Regions from separate parts of the Streptomyces pseudoechinosporeus genome, predicted to be linked through region 4. Evidence: riboswitches for the same ligand, from Rfam matches in the RefSeq annotation. Region 4 holds a riboswitch; each other region holds the start of a gene.

Region 1 (5,078 bases), on a different contig from region 4:
TGCACTGGGGCCCACGCATCGCGCTCGCGGATGCCGAGGCGCTGGCCGCCCGTCCCGGGCCGGAGTACCGGGGCTTCGAGTCCCCGCTCGACGGGCACGAGGAGTACCCGGTCGAGGGCGGCCCCCGTTTCGTACGGCCGGCGCTGTCCGTGCGTACGGACGAGCGACGCGGCACGGAGTGGCGCTTCGAGGCGTACGAAGTGGATGAATCCGATGGATCGGATGGGGTCGAACTGCGGCTGCAGTTCTCCGACTCCGGGCTCGGCATCACGCTGCACTACCGGATGCGCTCCGCCACCGACGTCGTCGAGCGCTGGGTGACCCTCGCCAACGAAGGGCCCGCCCTGGAGGTCCTGCGCGCCGACTCGGCGACCTGGACACTGCCGGAGCGCGAGGGCTGGCGGCTGTCGCAGACGCACGGGCGCTGGGCGGCCGAGTCCCAGCTCGTACGAACGGACCTCACCTACGGTGAGCAGGTCATCGGCAGCCGGCGCGGGCACACCGGGCATCAGCATCTGCCGTGGGTCGCGCTGGACGTCGAGGGTGCGGCGACCGAGGAGCACGGCGAGGTGTACGGGTGCGCACTCGCGTGGTCCGGTTCGTGGCGGATCGCCGTGGCCCAACTCCCGGACGCGCGCGTGCAGATCACCGGTGGCGCTGGGTACGACGACTCCGGGCTGGTGCGGCTGGAGCCGGGGGAGAGCTTTGTCACGCCGGTCTTCGCGGGGCTGTGGAGCGATGGCGGCTTCGGCGGGGCGAGCCGGGCCTGGCATGCGTACCAGCGGGCGTATGTGATCCCGGACGCGGACCAGGACCGGCCGGTGCTCTACAACTCCTGGGAGGCCACGGAGTTCGACATCTCGGAGGAGCAGCAGCGGGCGCTCGCGCGGCGGGCGGCGGCGATGGGCGTGGAGCTGTTCGTGGTCGACGACGGCTGGTTCGGAAAGCGGACCAGCGACCGGGCCGGGCTCGGGGACTGGACGCCCAACCCCGACCGCTTCCCGGCTGGCCTCAAGCCCCTGGCGGACGACGTGCACGCCCTGGGCATGCAGTTCGGGATCTGGGTCGAGCCGGAAATGGTCAATGCGGACAGTGAGTTGTATCGAGCGCATCCTGACTGGATTCAGTATCAACCAGGACGAAAGCGTACGGAGCTTCGCAATCAGCTCGTACTGAACCTTGCGCGCGACGACGTCCAGGAATACCTGTGGGAGCAGCTTCACGGGCTGCTCTCCAGCGCTCCGATCGACTATGTGAAGTGGGACTTCAACCGCTGCTTCACGGACGCCGGCTGGCCCGGAGAGGCGTATCCGCAGCGGCTGTGGGTCGACCATGTGCACGCCCTGTACGGCCTGTTGGACCGGCTGCGGGCCGCGCACCCCGGTGTCGCCTTCGAGTCCTGCTCGGGCGGTGGCGGCCGGATCGACCTCGGTGTCATGGCGCGTACGGACCAGGTGTGGACCTCGGACAACACCGATCCGCTCGACCGGCTCGCCATCCAGCACGGCTTCAGCCAGATCCACCCGGCGCGGGCCATGGCCGCCTGGGTCACCGACAGCCCGAACAAGCAGCTCAATGGACGCGTGAGTTCGCTGCGCTTCCGCTTTGTGAGCTCCATGGCCGGAGTGCTCGGGGTCGGTGGCGACCTAACCGAGTGGAGTGACGAGGAGCTCGCCGAGGCGCGGGACTGGGTGGCGCTCTACAAGCAGATCCGGCCCGTCGTGCAGCGCGGCGACCTCTACCGGCTGCGGGCGCCGGAGGGCGGACTGAGCGCCGTGCAGTACGTCCATGAGGACCAGGCCGTCGTCCTTGCCTGGCTCCAGGCTCAGCATTACGGCGAGCCCGTAGCGCCCGTACGACTGCGGGGACTCGATCCGGCGGAAACGTACGAATGCCCCGAAACGGGCGAAGTGTACAGAGGTGCCGTGTTGTTGCATCACGGACTGCGGACCGGCTTGCGCGGTGACCTGGATGCGGCAGTTTTCCGTCTGCGTCGCATCTGAGAGTTGTGTCCGTATTGGAGTGCCTTCATTCCAACTCGCTCTGGAATAGGCACTCCTGAATCAGTGATGCGTGAGCAGCGTCATATTCGTGACAGTGTGCTGTCGCCATGTTCATGTAATTCAAGTGTGTTTACAGGGGATTTCAGGAAGGCGGAAGACCGGTGATTCACGGAGGGTGACGGCGATTTCGGTCAAGGATCAAGAGAACGGGGCACATAGGCAACCCAAAGCTTGTCCCTGTGCGTCTTGGTCGCTTACGTTCGCCACCAATCCGGACGGACGCCTAATCCTGCCGCCGCCCGGAATCCGCACACCGATCCGTACACGGCAGGAGCGGGGGACCCACAGGTACAGCGCCTGTTCTGGTCTCCGGAACAGGCTTGGGGTAAAGCCGCGCGAAAGCGCGGCCGGGCATCTCCAGCTCGCACCCGACAGCTCACCTCGTAGGCGCCGGAGAGGAATTCGTCATGCCCGCGAAGGGTAAGCACCGCCGCCCGAAGTCCGCGCGTTTCACCCGCTCGATCGCCGTTGCCTCAACCGGTGGCGCCGCGCTCGCACTTCCGCTGCTGGGAGCGGCCGGCGCACATGCCGCTACTCCGCAGAGCGCGCCCGCGTCTGTTTCCAACAAGGCCGAATCCGTTTCCCAGAAGGCTGTTGAGTCCGCTCCTGTCGCCGCTCAGAAGAAGACCGCGACCAGGACGTACGAAGTGAGGGCGGGCGATTCTCTCTCGAGGATCGCCCGCGAACAGAATGTCAGCGGTGGCTGGAAAAAGCTCTACGAGGACAACCGCCAGGCCGTCGGCAGTGAACCGGGGCTCATTCACCCGGGCCTGAAGCTGACGATCGGCAAGAAGGCCGCCGCGCCTTCCGGTGGCAGCGAGGCCAAGGCGCCGAAGGCGGCCGAGGCTCCCAAGGCGGCCGAGGCTCCCCAGGTGTCCGCGAAGAAGGCCCCGACCGCCAAGGCGGCCGAGGCGCCCAGCAGTTCGAGCGGCTTCACCATGCCGGTCGAGGGTGCGACCGTCAGCACCCCGTACAAGATGTCGGGCAGCATGTGGTCCAGTGGCTACCACACCGGTGTCGACTTCGCGGCCGCGACCGGCACTTCGCTCAAGGCCGTGGGCGCGGGCACGGTTGTCTCCGCCGGCTGGGGTGGCGCGTACGGCAACCAGGTCGTCATCCAGCTCAGTGACGGCCAATACGCCCAGTACGCCCACCTTTCGTCCCTTTCCGTCTCGGCTGGGCAGTCCGTGACCGCGGGTCAGGAGATCGGCCTCTCCGGCGCGACCGGCAACGTCACCGGCCCGCATCTGCACTTCGAGATCCGCACCACGCCGGACTACGGCTCGGACGTGGACCCGCTGGCGTTCCTGCGCTCGCACGGCGTCTCCGTCTGACGCCACCCGCGCACCGCCGCGAGCGGATCGCGTTTCCTTCTCACGCCGAAGGCCGGACCCCTGATCCCCGGGTCCGGCCTTCGGCTTGTCCGCAGGGGTCGACAGCGGCAGCGGCCAGGCGTCAAAGTGATCTGCGGCAAGCGCTTTCTACAGACCCGCGCGAGACCCGCTCGCCCCGTCGTACGCCAGTCAAGGAGACGCTTCATGACGACCCGCAGAGCCTTCGGAGCCCTGGCCGCCGGTGCCGCACTCGCGGCCCTCGCCCCCGCGCACACCGCGAGCGCGTCGGCGGATCACCGCCGAGGACGGCTCATCGCCCGCGACGGCTTCCGGCACGGACTGGGGCAGTGGGCAACGGAGTTGCAGGACGGTGGCAGTGTCACCGCTTCCCGTGGCGTCATGGAGATCGATGTGCCGAGCGGCGCCACGGTCTGGTTCAAGCGGAAGCTCGCGGGACCGTATGTCATCGAGTACACCGCCACACCTGTCTCCGCTGGCGGTGTCAACGACCGGGTGTCGGACCTCAACAACTTCTGGAACGCGGTCGACGTCCGCTCCCCGGACGACCTCTTCGCCACCGAACGCGGCGGCGCCCTCGACGAGTACGACTACCTCAAAACGTACTACTCGGGCTACGGCGCCAACTACAACACGACCACGCGGCTGCGCCGTTACGTCGGCCAGGCGGGCGTCCGGCCGCTGATCTACGACTACACGGAGCCCCTGCTGGTGGTGAACCGGCCCCACCGCGTCCGGATCGTCTCGCACGGCTCGACCGTCCAGTGGTGGAACAACGGGCGGCTCGTCTTCGACTACGCCGACCCGGAGCCGTACACGAGCGGGCACTTCGCGTTCCGGACCGTGTGGAGCCATTTCCGGATCACGGACTTCCGGGTGTGGGCGCTGCGTATTCCGAGTTGACCGAGACTTGACGCGTGGCTTATCTCACCGCCCGTCAACCCTTTCCTACGGTCGCGTAGCTCACACCGAAAGGTGAATCATGGGCCGACGTGGCAAACGATTCGAAGAATGACAGCAGATCAGTGATCGGGTCGTACGTGGCGGTGGGGGACAGCTTCACCGAAGGCGTTGGCGACCCCGGCCCCGACGGGGCGCTCGTCGGCTGGGCCGACCGGTTCGCGGTGCTGCTCGCCGACCGGCGGCCCGAGGGCGACTTCGACTACACCAACCTCGCCGTACGCGGGAAGCTGCTCGACCAGATCGTCGAGGACCAGCTTTCGCAGGCCAAGGAGCTGGCGCCGGACCTGGTTTCCTTCTGCGCGGGCGGCAACGACATCCTGCGGCCCGGCACCGATCCCGACGAGGTCGCCTCGCGCTTTGAGCGTGCCATCGCCGAACTCACGTCGGCAGTCGGCACGGTGCTCGTGACCACCGGCTTCGACACCCGTGATATGCCCGTGCTCAAGCACTTGCGCGGCAAGATCGCCACATACAACGGGCATGTGCGGGCGGTCGCCGACCGGTACGGGTGTCCCGTACTGGACCTGTGGTCGCTGAAGACCATCCAGGACCGGCGTGCCTGGGACGACGACCGACTGCATCTGTCGCCGGAGGGGCACACCAGGGTTGCACTCCGCGCCGGGCAGGTTCTCGGGCTGTCGGTGCCCGCCGATCCGGAGCAGCCGTGGCCGCCGTTGCCGCCGCGCGGGACACTTGAGGT
Region 2 (5,078 bases), on a different contig from region 4:
GCGGGTCGTCATGCCACCCAGTGTAGGTACTGTTTAAAAATTGAACCACCATCGCCCGAAGCAGACGCACCGAAGCAGACGCACCGAGCCGAGCGGAGAGTACGCCCCATGCCCCACCCCTACGTCCTGTTGTCCGCCGCCGTCTCCCTCGACGGCTACCTGGACGACACCGGCCCCGAACGGCTGCGGCTCTCCGGCCCCGCCGACTTCGACCGGGTCGACGAGGTGCGGGCCCAGTCCGACGCGATCCTGGTCGGCGCGGGCACCCTGCGCGCCGACAACCCCCGCCTCCTGGTCAACTCCGCCGAGCGGCGCGCGGCCAGGCTCGCGGAAGGCCGCCCGGAGTACCCGCTGAAGGTCACCGTCAGCGGCGGCGGAGACCTGGACCCGGCCCTCAACTTCTGGTCCACGGGCGGCGAGAAGGTCGTCTACACGACGGACAAGGGCGCCCCGAAAGCCACCGCGGCCCTCCGCGGACTGGGCGTCGACGTCGTCCCCGTCGGGCCGGAGCTCGACTGGCCGGCCGTACTCGAGCACCTTCACGACGTACGAGGCGTACGGCGGCTCATGGTCGAAGGCGGCGGGCGCGTGCACACACAGCTGCTCCAGGAGGGCCTCGCGGACGAGTTGCAGCTCGCCCTCACGCCCCTCCTCGTGGGACAGCCGGACGCACCCCGGCTGTTCGGACCCGGCGGCTACCCGGGCGGGGTGCGCAACCGAATGCGGCTGGTGGAAACGCGGCCCGTGGGCGATGTGGTGCTCATGCGCTACGTGCCCACGGCGCCCGGAGCGGGCGGGCTCGCTTCCGCGGCCGACCGGCACTGGCTGGAGTTGGCATGCGAACTCGCCGCCCAGTGCCCGCCCTCGCGCACCGCGTTCAGCGTCGGCGCGGTCGTCGTCGCGGCCGACGGTACGGAGCTGGCCCGCGGCTACTCCCGCGAGGCCGACCCCGTGTCACACGCCGAGGAGGCCGCGCTCGCCAAGCTCGACCCGGCCGACCCGCGCCTTCCTACCGCCACCGTCTACAGCAGCCTGGAACCCTGCGCCCGCCGCGCCTCCCGGCCCGCCCCCTGCGCCCGGCTGATCCTCGACGCGGGAGTACGCCGCGTGGTCACCGCCTGGCGCGAGCCCGACACGTTCGTGCCGTCCGCCGACGGAAGCGGTCTGCTTTCCGCCCAGGGCGTCGATGTCGTCGTACTCCCGGAATACGGGGAGCGGGCCGCCGAGCCCAACCGCCATCTGCTCGGCCAGTGACAAGGACCGGCTGAGAGCAGCGGACCGGTTAAGAGCAGGGAGCGAAAAACCGTGTGCTGAGCGTCCCGCGGATGGCGTACACTGGTCTTACCGACGCGGGGTGGAGCAGCTCGGTAGCTCGCTGGGCTCATAACCCAGAGGTCGCAGGTTCAAATCCTGTCCCCGCTACTGAAAACTCAGGGCCGGAACCTACGGGTTCCGGCCCTGAGTGTTTTTCCCGGCGTTCCCGACGGTCCTCCTGTCCCCGATGGCCCGCTCACCCACTCGGCCCGCACAGGTCGCCCCCCGACCACCCGCCGGGAAATCTGGACGGAGCGCGGTGAAGGGCAGGAGAGAAGTGGTGGGGCCTGGAGATGCGGAGGGCGGACCGCGCGGCGGCGCGTACGTCCAGACCCTTGTCCGGGCCCTCCCCGTGCTGCTGATCGTCGCGGGCGTCTGCTACGACCTCCTCACCCCGCCCGTCTTCACCGCGGTGCCCTTCTTCACGGTCGCCCCGCTCGTCGCCGCGCCTCTGTCCACGTTCGCCAACACGCTGCGTACCGGAGTCGTGGCCGTCGCCGCCCTGGCCCTGCTGCACATCAGGGGCTCCTACGACGTGGGAGCGGCCACAGAGGTGGCCACGGCGGCCGCGGTCGCCGCGCTGGCCCTCGTCATCAACCGCCTCGTACGCCGCAGTGACCAACGTCTCGCCTCCGCGCGCGAGATCGCGGAGGCGGCCCAGCGCGCCGTACTGCCCGAGCCGGCCGAGCGGATCGGCGGGTTCGATATCGCGGCGCGGTACGAGGCGGCGCAGGCGGACGCGTTCATCGGGGGCGATCTGTACGCCGTGCAGGACACCTCGCACGGCGTACGGCTCGTCGTCGGGGATGTGCGCGGGAAGGGCATGGGCGCGGTGGCGGCCGTGGCCGTGCTCATCGGGGCCTTCCGGGAGGCCGCCGAGCAGGAGGCGACCCTGGAGGCGGTGGCGCAGCGGCTGGAGCGGGCGCTGGCGCGCGAGGGCACCCGGCGCGGCGGCCTTGAGGCGTTCGAGGACTTCACCACCGCCGTACTCGCCGAGATCCCGCACGCCGGCGCCGTCGTACGCCTCGTCCACCGCGGTCACCCCGGGCCGCTCCTGCTGTACGCCGACGGCTCGCTGGACACGCTGCGGGCAGAGGACCCCGCACTGCCGCTCGGGATGGGCGAGTTGGGCCTGTGGCCCGACCGGGCGCAGGAGGTCCCGTTCCCCGGCGGGGCCACCCTGCTCTTCTACACGGACGGGGTGACCGAGGCCCGGGACCGGCACGGCGTCTTCTTCGACCCGGCTCAGTGCCTCGCGGGCCGCACCTTCCGCCGGCCTCGGGCGCTGCTCGCCACGCTCGTGGAGGAGGTCGTACGGCACACGGGAGTCGGCGGCGCGACGGACGACATGGCGCTGCTGGCGGTCAGGAGGCCGTGAGGCCGGTCTTCGAGGCCGGTCCTTCATGCCTGCGGCGCCCTATATCACTTGTAGTAGTCGAACGAACCCACTCCGCATAACAACTGAAACATTGTCAACAGAAGTCACAGCCGTGAATTGCCCCTGAGTCAGGATCAACTCGCCCGATTCGTCCCGCTCATGACCTGAAAGTCCAGGCCAAGACTGCCAACGAATCTCCAGAACAGCTTGGAATCCGGTGCTCGCCTCTATTAACGTTCGATAACGCAGCGCGGTCGTCCCAGCCGGCACAAGAGTCGGCTCCGTGCGCACGCGCCGAATCCCGCAAGGGAACCGGGGAACCACCAACTTGGGGTGAATCGGGCGTTGTTCTCGGTGGAGACACCGTGAGTGACGCGCGTAGGAGACCTTCCTGCTCCGAACCCGTCAGCTAACCCGGTAGGCGACAAGGAAGGAAAGGAGTGCGCCTACGTGGCGTCCAACCGGCCTGCCCCCCAGACTTCGTTCGCACCGAATGAGCAGCAGCCCGACTCATTCGGCTACGGCAAACGCCAGGACGAGGAGACCTGGGAGGAGTGGAACCCCACCGAGGATTCCCTCAAGCCCGTCCGCGGCAGGCACCGCGTCGGCAAGCAGCGCGGCGGAGGCCTCGCGCGCAGCTCCACGGTTCTGGGCGTCGGTGTCATAGCGGCCGTCAGCGCGGGCGGCATGGCCAGCGCGAACACTGGCAAGCCGCCGGTCTCCATCACCCTGCCCGACCTGCCGCTGATCTCGGACGAGCCCGAGGAAGAGCCGGGTTCCACGACGCCGCTCACCCAGGCCGGTCTGAGCACGGCGGACGCCAAGCAGGGCAACTCCGACGCGGGCGAGGCCCTGCGCGCCCGCATCGTCCTCCAGGCCGAGCGGCAGCAGGACCAGGTGGACCGCGAGGCCAAGAGGGCCGCGGAGACCGCCGCCGCGAAGAAGGCCGCCGAGCAGGCAGCCAAGGAGCGGGAAGCGGCCAAGGCCAAGGCCGAAGCCGCCAAGGAGAAGGCGGAGGAGGAGGCCCGGCAGAAGGCCGAGGCGGAGCGCCTCGCCAAGCTCGCCAGGAGCTACGCGCTGCCCACGTCCTCGTACACCATCACCTCGACCTACGGGCAGTCCGGCGCGCTGTGGTCCTCCGGGACCCACACCGGCCTGGACTTCGCCGCCCCGACGGGTACGCCGCTCAAAGCGGTCCACAGCGGCACCATCACCGAGGCCGGCTGGAACGGCTCGTACGGCTACCTCACGAAGCTCAAGCTCGACGACGGTACGGAGGTCTGGTACGCCCACCAGTCGTCGATCAGCGTCAGCGTCGGCCAGAAGGTCAGCACGGGCGAGGTCATCGGCCGCGTCGGCGCGACCGGCAACGTCACCGGGGCGCACCTCCACATGGAGGTCCACACGGCGGGCGGCGACGGAATCGACCCGGCGGCCTGGCTGCGGAGCAAGGGGCTCAACCCGTAAACCCGTAGGTCCCGGTCGGCTCTTCGACCAGCTCTGACCAGTTCTTTGACGCCATCCGCTTTCGGACGAGAAGCGGATGGCGTCCTGGTTTCTAAGTTCGGTAGGGGTTGTACGCCGGGTAGGGCGACGCCTGGCCGTACGCGTTCCCGTACGTGGGCCACGGCGGCGGTACGGGGAGCGGAGCCGTGGCCCGGGCCGCGTACGCCAGCGCGGGGCGGGCCAGCTCGCGGCGGGCCCACAGTTCGTGGAGCAACTCTCGTTCCCGTACGACGAAATCGGTGCCCGCACGGCCGCGGCGCCCCCGGTGGCGCAGGAACGCCAGGGATGTCGCGTACGCCTCGTACTCCGCGACCGCCCGCCCCGCCGCGCGCCCGCCGTGATGCGTGGCGTACTCGCGGGCCAGTCGCCGCGCCTTCATCGAGCCGAGCACGAACGGCTCGGGAACGGTCAGCCAGCCCGCCATGGCGTACGCGGGGAGTTCGGTGCGGATCGTGCCGAGTTCGCGCTGCCGGGTCCAGATGGCGAGCCAGGTCAGCAGGCCGAACGCGGGCACCATGAACGCCGCGTACACCGCGAAGAAGCCGTACGTGCCGAAGGCCGACGAGCCGTTCCAGAGGGCGTGCATGCCCATCGCCAGCAGCAGGCCCGTGAAGGGCAGCAGTACGCGTCGTATGTGCTGGCGGTCCGCCGAGAGCGCCGCGATGCCGAAGCCGATGCCGGTGAGCACGGTGAACAGCGGGTGCGCGAAGGGCGACATGATCACGCGTACGAAGAAGGTGGCGGCGGTGACGGAGGCGATGCCGCCGTCGCCGCTCAGCTGGTCGGTGCCGAAGGCGGTGCCGAGGTAGAGGATGTTCTCGGTGAACGCGAAGCCGGTCGCGGTGACCCCGGCTATCACCACGCCGTCGACGATTCCGGT
Region 3 (5,078 bases), on a different contig from region 4:
TCCCCAACGTCTATGTCCCCAACACCAAGGGAAACACCGGGTTGCTCAACCTCGGCAACGGATCCAGCAAGTTCGCGCCCTCGGGAGCCGGCATGAGTTGTCCCGGAGTGTGCGGCGGGCGGCGCGGCGATGCAGGACGAGCGGACGACGCACGACGAGCGGTGGACCGCTCGTCCCGACGGCCTGTCAGTTCTTCGGCTCCGTCGGCTCCGTCAGCCCGCCGACGCCTTGGCACAGAGGTACGGACGCGCGAGCAACAAGCCGGTGCCCGTGATGCCGATGCCGAAGTAGACCGGAGCCAGGTGGACGAAGTCCGTGTAGTGGATCGCGCCGTGCACCACCAGAGCTGGCAGGAATCCAGCCGCCGCCGCTGAGGCCAGGGTCCAGAACACCCAGGCCTCCCCCCGCCGCCAGCCCCACGCGCTGAGCAGGATGATGGCCACCGCGGCGGACATCAGGGCGCCGCCCAGCCCCGCGCGGTCGTGGGCGACGAACGGTACAAGCCGGGGGTTCAGGGATTCCAGCGCCTCCGTGCTGGTGTCCAGGAAGGTCAGGTCGGTCGGTACGAAGACGCCGGTCAGGCCGACCACCGAGATCACCGCTCCGCCGGCGAACAGGCCTGCTCCCGTGACGATCAGCAGCAGTTGGCCGGTCAGCGCCCGTCGGCGTTCTGGTTCCGGGCCCTCGGGGACCAGGTGCCAGCGCGGTGTGTGCGGGGTTCGGCGGACCGCGGCCACGAACATCGGGAACAGTACGAGGGCGGTGGCCGTGTGCAGGGGTTCCACGAAGCCGGTGGCCAGGAAGTAGAACAAGGTGGGGAAGCCGATCGCTCCCGAGAGCAGGTACACCTCGCGGGCCCAGGGCCAGCCGCGTCTGATCCCGCCCACGGCGAGGCCGGTGTAGAGGGCGCCGATCGATGCCATCGTGCCGGCCATGGTGATCCGGTCGTGCTGGAGGAAGTGGACGAGGTGGTGGTTGGCGGCGTGCAGTTGATGCACCGTCATGCCGAGGTAGTCGCGGTCGTACCAGAGCAGCACCGGCCCGAGTGTGATCGCCGCGGCGCCGAGTCCGGCGCCCGTCATACCGAGCCCGACGAGCAGCGCCCACCACCAGGCGGGCCAGCGGCGCGGATCGCGGCCGACGTCCCGTAGCCGCGGCGCGGGCGCGGTGGGCGTGGCTGCCTCGGTGGCCCGTGCGAACCAGCCGGGTCCGGCCTCCACCAGCACCTCGGGCCGGGCGAGCACGACGGCGTCCGGCTCCTCGAGTGCGGCGGCCGCAGTGGTGACCGACGGGTCGGACACATGGACCACGTGCGGGTCGTCGCCGCTGGTGAACCCGTCGACGTACGGCTTGAGGGCGGCCTCGGCCTCCGAGTCGCGGGCGCGGACGACCAGCGGGATCGAGCGGCCGGCAGCGGCCTCGCGTACGGTCTCCACGTCGGCCGCCGAGACGGGCGCCACCTCGACGACGCCGGCCCCGAGCGGGGGCATGGCGCGTACCGTTTCGCGGGCGAGCGAGGGTGGGACGGATATGCCGAGGCGGACGGTCACAGGTACGCCGGCGATCTCACCGGCGAGGCGCTCAGGCGGATGGCGGTGGCCGAATCCCCGGGCGATCAGCCGCGCGCCGACGGGACGGGAGCCGATCGAGGCCAGCAGCCGCAGTGCGGTTCGCTGCGAACGGCGACGGCCGAGGACGGCGGCGGCCGCGCCGCGCAGCGGGTGATACGTCCAGTCCGGCATCAGTCGCTTTCGCTCTCCGTCGCGGTCACCGGGGCGCCGGGTCACCGGGCGCGGTCCAGCCGAGTAAACCTCACCCGGTATCGGCCACGTCTGGGGAGGGGACGTTGCCGATGTATGTGACACATTCCGGCGATCTGTAACGTTCGTAGAACTGCCTGCCTGTGGGCAGCCGCCGTACGCCACGTGCGCGTACGCGGCTCCATCCGCCGACTACGTCGACGAGGCCGAGGCTGCGCCCCCTCGCCGCGCTTCGGCGGCTTCCCGAACACCGGTGCTCCGGCCTCCACTTCATGCCCAACGCGGGACGGCTCCCAAAAAGCACAATGCCCGAGTTGCCCTCATTGCCGCTTTGTTCAGGCTTGGTGGTGCTTGATCGGGTGAATTGGGTCACGTTCGGGCGAATTGGGCGTTGAGGTGGCGTCCCGGCAACTCATGCTTTGCAGAACGGAAGTTGAGGATCGCGTTCCGGAATAATCGGGCGATTTGCCCCTCGTTTCGACGAGTTCAAAAGGGGCTCACTGGGATTTCAGAGCTTGTTTCGGGCGTGTGCTCTCGCATACGTTCTCGGCGATCCGGGCGGAACGCCGAATCCTGCCGCCGTCCGGAACCCATCCATCCATGCGCTTCGGCAGGAGCGGGGGAACCAGGTAAGTCGCCGGTCCGGATTTCGGAACGGCTTGGGGTGAAGTCGCATTCGTCGTGCGGCCGGGCATCTCCCGCCCGAACCCGACAGCTCACCTCGTAGGCGCCGGAGAGGAATTCGCCATGTCCGCACGAGGTAAGCACCGTCGTTCGAAAGCCCGCCCCTTTGTCCGCGGTTTCGTCGCCGTGGGGACGGGTGGAGCCGCGCTCGTTCTCCCGATCATGGGGGCGACCGGCGCCGGCGCCGCCCAGCCGGCGCAGGTCACACAGGTCGCCCAGGAGGCGCAGGCCACAGTCCCGCAGGTCCAGCTCGTCACGCACAAGGTGGCTTCGGGAGAAACCCTGTCCAAGATCGCGAAAAAGCACTCCGTGAGCGGCGGTTGGAAGAAGCTGTACAAGGCCAACAGTGCCGTCATCGGCACTGACCCGGCGCGGCTTCGTCCGGGCCTCACGCTGACGGTCGGCACTAAAACCGTCCAAACGCCAGCAAACGAGGTGAAGGCGGCGCCCGCTGCCACGCCCGCCGCCGAGCCCGCTGCCACGCCCGCCGCCGAGCCCGCCGCCGAGAAGACGTACACGAACGACCTCGACGGCTGGATCAAGGAAGCGCTGGACATCATGGCCCAGAACGGGATTCCGGGCTCGTACGACGGCATCCACCGCAACGTCATGCGCGAATCGTCGGGGAACCCGCAAGCCATCAACAACTGGGACTCCAACGCCGTGGCCGGGACGCCGTCCAAGGGCCTCCTGCAGACCATCGATCCGACCTTCCAGGCCTACCACGTGCCCGGTACGTCGATGGACCCCTTCGACCCCGTCGCGAACATAGCGGCAGCCTGCAACTACGCCGCCGACAAGTACGGCTCGATCGACAACGTCAACGGGCCTTACTGATCTGGTCCGGCCTTGTGGGCGGCCTCGGCGCCGGATCGACCGAGCGCGCCCATGGGCGGGCCGCCCTCACCGCCGCCCTCACGGGCTCTCATGAGCGAACTCCTGCGGCCCCATGGGCGGCAGGAGTTCGCCATGTCGCTGAGCCGGCTGACGGGGCCGGGAGGATGCCCGGCCCTGTTGCCGGGCCGGGACATTCGCCGCCGCTCGTCAGGCCTTCGTGTCCGCGAACAGATCTTCGGCAGTGGCGGCCGTGACGGAGCGCTTGAGCCAGGTTCGGAGGGTTTCCAGGTCGGTGCAGTCCGTGATGCGCGCGCGTACGTCGTCTGGGACCTCGACGCCGCGCTCGCTCAGGACCAGCAGGATGTCCTCGACATGACCCTCGACATGGCCCTCGACACGGCCTTCCGCGCGCAGGCGCTGGGAGGTCTCCGAGCGGAAGAAGGAGAGATCGACCGACATCAATTGCCTCCAGATCTTTGCGGCCGGGGCGGTCCCAAGGCCGAGTTCGGTGAATTCTGCGAAGATCCTCGCGGATTCTTCGTCGACGGTTTTCAGCGCGGCGGCCAGGGCTTTCAGTATGGCAGCGGCGTTGGCGTCCTTGCCATGAGTGATGGCGGAGAGTGTCGCGAGGGGGATGTCGCGGGCCGCGGCGGACGGGTCGGTGATGGCGGGGACGTTGTGCGGGCCCAGGACGAGGGGACGCAGGGTGAGGGTGCGCCACTGTCTGGGCCCGATGGTGATGGGTTCGGCGGCCCACGCGGCGGTGGTCTTGTCCTGGCACGTGACGAGCAGGACGGGTGGGATGCGGTACTTCGCGTACAGGTGGGCGATGTAATAAGCCCAGCTGGCGGGTTTCTTCGGATCTTTCTTGCCCTGGGCCTCCACGACCAGGAGATGGCTCTCGCCGGAGGCGGTGTCGAGCTTGAGCAGGGTGTCCACCCGCCGTTCCAGTGGCTTGATCTCCGTGAGATCGGTGGGCATGAGGGACACCGCGACCGGGTCCGGGAAAGGGAGATCGAGGGCCCGGAAGGTCCGCGCGAAGGCGCCGGGGTCCTCCTGGAAGAGGCGGTGCATCGCCTCGTGGGATGAGCTGACCATGTGGCGGACGGTAGTGACGGCAGGTCAAGCCGGACCGGTATATGCCGCTGGCTCACTCGTAAGGATGATCAGCGGCAGGCTTCCGGCCCCGAGTACCGGTAGGTACCCGGGGCCGGTGCGCATGTATCAACCGAGCTTTGCGTTCTGGGCCTTGACGAGGTCGGCCGGGATCTTGGCCTCGCCGGGGCGGGACTGTATGAACGCGCCACTGTCCAGCGCGAAGTAGTTGACGATGATGTCGCCGAAGCGGAAGGTCTGGGTGCGGAGTTTCTGGGTGAAGCCCTTGAACTTGAAGGTGGCAGCAGTGGCGAGGGACTCGTCGCTGCCCGAAGGGGCGGCCTCCACCGTGACCGAGTCGTACGGCGTGGTTCCCCTGTCCGACGTCGCGGTATAGCCGCTGCCGCAGGAGTTGGCTGCCTTGGCGAGGTCCTTCATGGCGGACTCCGCTCCGCCGTCCGCGTAGGTGGAGAGTGTGATGTAGGTGGACATGGCGGCCGAACTGGTGGCGACGTGTGTGAGCGTGGCCTGCGGGGAGCCGATGGGGAGTTCGTTCATCGCGTACGCCAACGGGGTGCAGACGGCTTTGTCAACGTCCATGTCGTCCTGACTGGCGGCCAGGGCGTCACCGTCGGAGGGCTTCTTGACCTCGTGGCCACCGCTCTCGGCCTTGGTGACCATGAGTTTCGCCACGCGCTCCGC
Region 4 (5,078 bases):
CCATGCTCGTCACGGGCGTGATCCTGGTCGGCCTCAACCAGGCCGACGACCAGACGGTCAACAACGTCAAGATCGGCGTCAAGCTGGCGTTGCTGATCGTGATCCTGGGTCTCGTGTATGTGAAGCGGGACGAGGAGAAGGTGGACAAGGGCCTGTTCGGGCTGGTGGGCGGGCTGACCACCGCGAACGTCTTCATCGCGGTGCTCTGGACCTGACGGGCCTTGAAGAACCCCCGTAAGAACCGCCCCTTGAAGAGCCCCGAAAAGGGCTCACGCGCGCGTGCACCCCGAAAAGGGGTCCACGCGCGCGTGCCTCATGCCGGGCGGACCACGCTGTGGATCGGCATGTAGTAGATCGACTCCTCGCGGACGTACGCACCTGGCTTCGGGGCGTGGATCATCATGCCGTCGCCCAGGTAGAGGCCGACGTGGCTGATGTCGTCGTAGAAGAAGACGAGATCGCCGGGCTGGGCGCTGGCGACCGAGACCTGGGTGCCGATCTTGACCTGGTCCCAGGTGGTGCGCGGGAGGGTGACGCCGGCGGCCTTCCAGGCGGCCTGGGTGAGGCCGGAGCAGTCGTAGGAGCCGGGTCCTGAGGCGCCCCAGACGTACGGCTTGCCGGTCTGGGAACGGGCGAAGGCGAGCGCCTTCTCGCCCTTGGCGGTCGAGGTGGCGCTCCCCGCGGAGCTGCCCGTGCCGGTCGAGGTCCCCGCGCCGGTGGAGGGCGCGGGAGTCTGCTGGGCCTGCTGCTGTTGGCGGCGCTGTTCCTCCGCGGCCTGCTGCTGCCGCGCCAGCTCCTCCGCCTTGCGCTGGGCCTCCTCCCGCTTCTCCCGCTCGATCGCCGCGAGCCGCGCCTTCTCCTCGGCGGTCAGCCGCGAGAGCAACTGGCGCGCCTCGGCGAGCTTCCGCTGAACGTCCGCCTTGGACGACTTCAGGGTGTTCTCGGTCTTGGTGAGCGCCTGAAGGCTCTCGGAGGCCTCCTGACGCCGCTGCGTCATCTCGGACTGCTGCGTCGCGTAGTCCTCGACGGCCTGCTGCTGACGGCTGGTCAGCCGGTCCATCAGCTGGTTCTGGTCGAAGTAGTCCTGCGGGGTGTCCGCGAGCAGCAGTGACGCGGTGTCAGGGGCGGCGGCGCCCGTGCGGTACTGCGCGGCGGCGAACGTACCGAGCTCCTCGCGCGCCTCGTTGAGCTTCTGCGTGCGCGAGGCCACGTCGTCAAGGAGGTTGTCGACCTTCTTGCGCTGCTTGCTGCTCTTCTCCTTGGCACCGTTGTACTTCTCGGTCGCCGTCTCCGCCTGCTGGTAGAGGTCGTCGACCTTCTTCTGGACTTCGTCGAGGCTGGGCTGCGGCTCCGCGGAGGGCGAAGCGTTCGCGGTCTGCGACAGGAGAGCCACCGAGGTGAGAGCGGCGGTGGCGAGGGCAGGGGTCCGTATGCCCTTGGGACTGGACGACCGCGCTTTGCGGTGTGGCGCCACGAAGGCGACTCCTTCCGTGCTCCGCCTACCGAGTTAGCTGTCGGGTTCGGGCGTGTGCTTCGGAAGGTTTGCCCTACGGTCCTTGTCCCCTAAGGGAGTTGGACCGATTCACCCCAAAGGTCGGTGGGTCCCCGGCTCCGGGCGGCCACTAGGGCGTTCCGGACTCGGCGGGAGCCGCACGGCCCGGCGACGTTCGCCGGTGGGGGTCGAGCGGCCCACTGCGAAAGCTAACCAACTCGTGTGGCTCTTGTGAAGGTTGATGAGCGAATTGTCCGATACGTTTTCGTGACCTTAGCCTCAGGTGCCATGATCCGTCGCCGACCGTGACGGGACGGTCCTGGAGGGTGAGAGAAATCCCGGCAGGCTCCCGGCAGGGTCGTACCGGCCGAGTTCTCGGGGCGGCGGCGAGGTGTCAGTGGAGGAGCCTAGACTCGGAGAGCGATGAGCAGCCTCTTTGATGACAGCTTCCTGGCGGACCTCAAACCCTCGCGGGACCACGAGGAAGAGCCCCCGCCGCCGCCCGAGGACGAGCACGTACCGGAACAGGTTCCGGACGATCTGTTCGGCGGGAAGTTCGACGTGCCGCCGGACCGGGAGGCCTACTACCGCGATGGTGCCCCGCGTCCCCATGTGGAGGCGGCCACGCTCCTGGAGGGGCTGAACGACAACCAGCGCGCGGCGGTCGTGCATTCCGGCTCCCCCCTGCTCATCGTGGCCGGCGCCGGCTCCGGCAAGACCCGTGTGCTCACACACCGGATCGCGTACCTGCTCGGCGAGCGGAACGTCCACCCGGGCCAGATCCTTGCGATCACGTTCACCAACAAGGCCGCGGGCGAGATGAAGGAGCGCGTCGAGCACCTCGTCGGCCCGCGTGCGAACGCGATGTGGGTGATGACCTTCCACAGCGCCTGCGTCCGCATTCTGCGCCGGGAGTCGAAGAAGCTCGGCTTCACGTCCTCGTTCTCGATCTACGACGCCGCCGACAGCAAGCGCCTCATGGCCCTGGTCTGCCGCGACCTGGACCTCGACCCGAAGCGCTTCCCGCCCAAGTCGTTCAGCGCCAAGATCTCGAACCTGAAGAACGAGCTGATCGACGAAGAGGACTTCGCCGCCCAGGCCTCCGACGGCTTCGAGAAGACCCTCGCCCAGGCCTACGCGATGTACCAGTCACGGCTGCGTGAGGCGAACGCCCTCGACTTCGACGACCTGATCATGACCACGGTCAATCTCTTCCGGGCCTTTCCGGACGTTGCCGAACACTACAGGCGCCGCTTCCGCCACGTACTGGTTGACGAGTACCAGGACACGAACCACGCCCAGTACGCGCTGGTGCGTGAGCTGGTCGGGCCCTCCGGCCCCGAGGGCGACCCGGGCGAGCTGTGCGTCGTGGGCGACGCCGACCAGTCCATCTACGCCTTCCGCGGCGCGACCATCCGCAACATCCTCCAGTTCGAGGAGGACTACCCGGACGCGAAGACGATCCTCCTGGAGCAGAACTACCGCTCCACCCAGACGATCCTCACCGCAGCCAACGCGGTCATCGAGCGCAACGAAAGCCGCCGCCCCAAGAACCTGTGGACCAACGCGGGCGCGGGCGCGCGCATCACGGGCTACGTCGCCGACACGGAGCACGACGAGGCGCAGTTCGTCGCCGACGAGATCGACCGGCTGACCGACGCCGGTGAGGCGAAGGCGGGCGACGTCGCCGTCTTCTACCGTACGAACGCCCAGTCCCGTGTCTTCGAAGAGGTCTTCATCCGCGTCGGCCTGCCCTACAAGGTCGTCGGCGGCGTCCGCTTCTACGAGCGCAAGGAAGTCCGGGACGTCCTCGCGTACTTGAGAGTTCTCGCCAACCCGGAGGACTCCGTACCGCTGAGGCGGATCCTCAATGTCCCCAAGCGGGGCATCGGCGACCGGGCCGAGGCGATGATCGACGCACTCGCCTCGCGGGAGAAGATCAGCTTCTCGCAGGCGCTGCGCCGCGTCGACGAGGCGTACGGCATGGCGGCCCGCTCGACGAACGCCGTCAAGCGGTTCAACACGCTGATGGAGGACCTGCGGACCATCGTCGAGTCGGGCGCGGGCCCGGCGACCGTCCTGGAAGCAATCCTCGAACGCACCGGCTATTTGGCCGAGTTGCAGGCCTCGACCGACCCGCAGGACGAGACCCGCATCGAGAACCTCCAGGAACTGGCCGCCGTGGCCCTGGAGTTCGAGCAGGAGGCCGGCGAGGGCGAGGCATCGGGCGGGCTCTCCGACTTCCTGGAGAGGGTCGCGCTCGTCGCCGACTCCGACCAGATCCCGGACGAGGAAGAGGACGGCTCCGGCGTCATAACGCTGATGACCCTCCACACCGCCAAGGGTCTCGAATTCCCCGTGGTGTTCCTGACCGGCATGGAGGACGGTGTCTTCCCGCACATGCGCGCCCTCGGCCAGACCAAGGAGCTGGAGGAGGAGCGGCGGCTCGCGTATGTCGGCATCACGCGCGCGCGGGAGCGGCTGTATCTGACGCGGTCGTCGATGCGCAGCGCCTGGGGGCAGCCCTCGTACAACCCGCCGTCCCGCTTCCTGGAGGAGATTCCGGACACACATCTGGAGTGGAAGCGGACGGGTTCCATGGGAGCGGTGGCCTCCGGCCCGGCCGCGGGCGTGGCGGCCTCCCTGTCGTCCTCCCGCTCGCGGTCGGTGGCCTCGGGCGCCTCCGGCTTCGCCACGCGGCGGGGCGGTGCCACGGAGAAGCCGGTGGTGTCGCTGGCGGTGGGGGACCGGGTCACCCACGACCAGTTCGGGCTCGGCACGGTGGTCGGCGTGAAGGGCACGGGGTCGAACGCGGAGGCGACGATCGACTTCGGGGACACCAAGCCGAAGCGGCTGCTGCTGCGGTACGCGCCGGTGGAGAAGCTGTAGCCCTGCGGCGGGGCTTGGCGGTCGATCGGCGGGGCGGGTCGGTTACGTCGGGTCGAGGCCGTGGCTGCGAAGCCACGGCAGGGGGTCGATCGCGCCGCCGCCGCCCGGGCGTACCTCGAAGTGGAGGTGCGGGCCCGTCGAGTTGCCGGAGTTGCCGGAGTAGGCGATCGGGTCGCCGGCCTTCACCTCGGTCCCGGAAGCGACCTTGTAGGTGGAGAGATGGCAGTACCACGTCTCCGTACCGTCCTTGGCGGTCACGATCGCCATGTTCCCGTACGCGCTGTTCCACTCCGTACGGACGACGCCGTCGGTTGCGGCCATCACCGTTGTGCCGTACGAGACGGGGAAGTCGATGCCCGAGTGCACGGACATCCAGTTGATGCCGGCCTGGCCGTAGTAGGCGCTGAGCCCGTGCTGCTCGACCGGCAGCACGAACTTCGGACGCAGCCGCTCCTTGCGTGCCGCCTCCGCCGCCGCCCGTTTCTTCTCGGCCTCCTGCTGGGCCTTGAGATCGATCCGCTCCTGCGTACGGCTCGCCCGGTCGGCGAAGTCGTCCGCGTCCGCGGTCAGGCTCTCGAGCTGGGTGTCCAGCTTGTTGTTGGCGATCGCCGGCTGCACAGCGCTTGTGTCGGTCGCGGCCGTCGTCTCATTGCTCTCGTTCTCGCTCCCGCTGCCCACGGACGCGGCCGCGATCCCG

The links. A riboswitch is a leader RNA that binds a small molecule or an ion and turns the genes downstream of it on or off. The one in region 4 is predicted to bind cyclic di-AMP.
Region 1: it holds a riboswitch for cyclic di-AMP, as region 4 does, so the genes downstream of both, ACYVO6_RS46405 (M23 family metallopeptidase) here and ACYVO6_RS02495 (C40 family peptidase) in region 4, are expected to answer to the same signal.
Region 2: it holds a riboswitch for cyclic di-AMP, as region 4 does, so the genes downstream of both, ACYVO6_RS36700 (M23 family metallopeptidase) here and ACYVO6_RS02495 (C40 family peptidase) in region 4, are expected to answer to the same signal.
Region 3: it holds a riboswitch for cyclic di-AMP, as region 4 does, so the genes downstream of both, ACYVO6_RS21985 (transglycosylase SLT domain-containing protein) here and ACYVO6_RS02495 (C40 family peptidase) in region 4, are expected to answer to the same signal.

Annotation. Positions count from the first base shown of each region.
Region 1 covers NZ_BAAGPS010000090.1:63,595-68,672, reverse strand. The annotation lists gene ACYVO6_RS46410 (alpha-galactosidase) at 1-2,003, shown strand, start outside; cyclic di-AMP (ydaO/yuaA leader) riboswitch at 2,305-2,468, shown strand; gene ACYVO6_RS46405 (M23 family metallopeptidase) at 2,471-3,397, shown strand; gene ACYVO6_RS46400 (DUF6250 domain-containing protein) at 3,602-4,318, shown strand; gene ACYVO6_RS46395 (SGNH/GDSL hydrolase family protein) at 4,441-5,078, shown strand, end outside.
Region 2 covers NZ_BAAGPS010000054.1:43,236-48,313, forward strand. The annotation lists gene ACYVO6_RS36680 (MarR family winged helix-turn-helix transcriptional regulator) at 1-12, opposite strand, end outside; gene ACYVO6_RS36685 (dihydrofolate reductase family protein) at 109-1,254, shown strand; tRNA gene ACYVO6_RS36690 (tRNA-Met) at 1,349-1,422, shown strand; gene ACYVO6_RS36695 (PP2C family protein-serine/threonine phosphatase) at 1,502-2,692, shown strand; cyclic di-AMP (ydaO/yuaA leader) riboswitch at 2,975-3,131, shown strand; gene ACYVO6_RS36700 (M23 family metallopeptidase) at 3,143-4,159, shown strand; gene ACYVO6_RS36705 (PrsW family intramembrane metalloprotease) at 4,251-5,078, opposite strand, start outside.
Region 3 covers NZ_BAAGPS010000016.1:217,702-222,779, reverse strand. The annotation lists gene ACYVO6_RS21990 (hypothetical protein) at 213-1,742, opposite strand; cyclic di-AMP (ydaO/yuaA leader) riboswitch at 2,354-2,505, shown strand; gene ACYVO6_RS21985 (transglycosylase SLT domain-containing protein) at 2,508-3,281, shown strand; gene ACYVO6_RS21980 (hypothetical protein) at 3,489-4,379, opposite strand; gene ACYVO6_RS21975 (hypothetical protein) at 4,506-5,078, opposite strand, start outside.
Region 4 covers NZ_BAAGPS010000002.1:3,147-8,224, reverse strand. The annotation lists gene ACYVO6_RS02500 (hypothetical protein) at 1-215, shown strand, start outside; gene ACYVO6_RS02495 (C40 family peptidase) at 314-1,474, opposite strand; cyclic di-AMP (ydaO/yuaA leader) riboswitch at 1,482-1,654, opposite strand; gene pcrA (DNA helicase PcrA) at 1,916-4,381, shown strand; gene ACYVO6_RS02485 (M23 family metallopeptidase) at 4,424-5,078, opposite strand, start outside.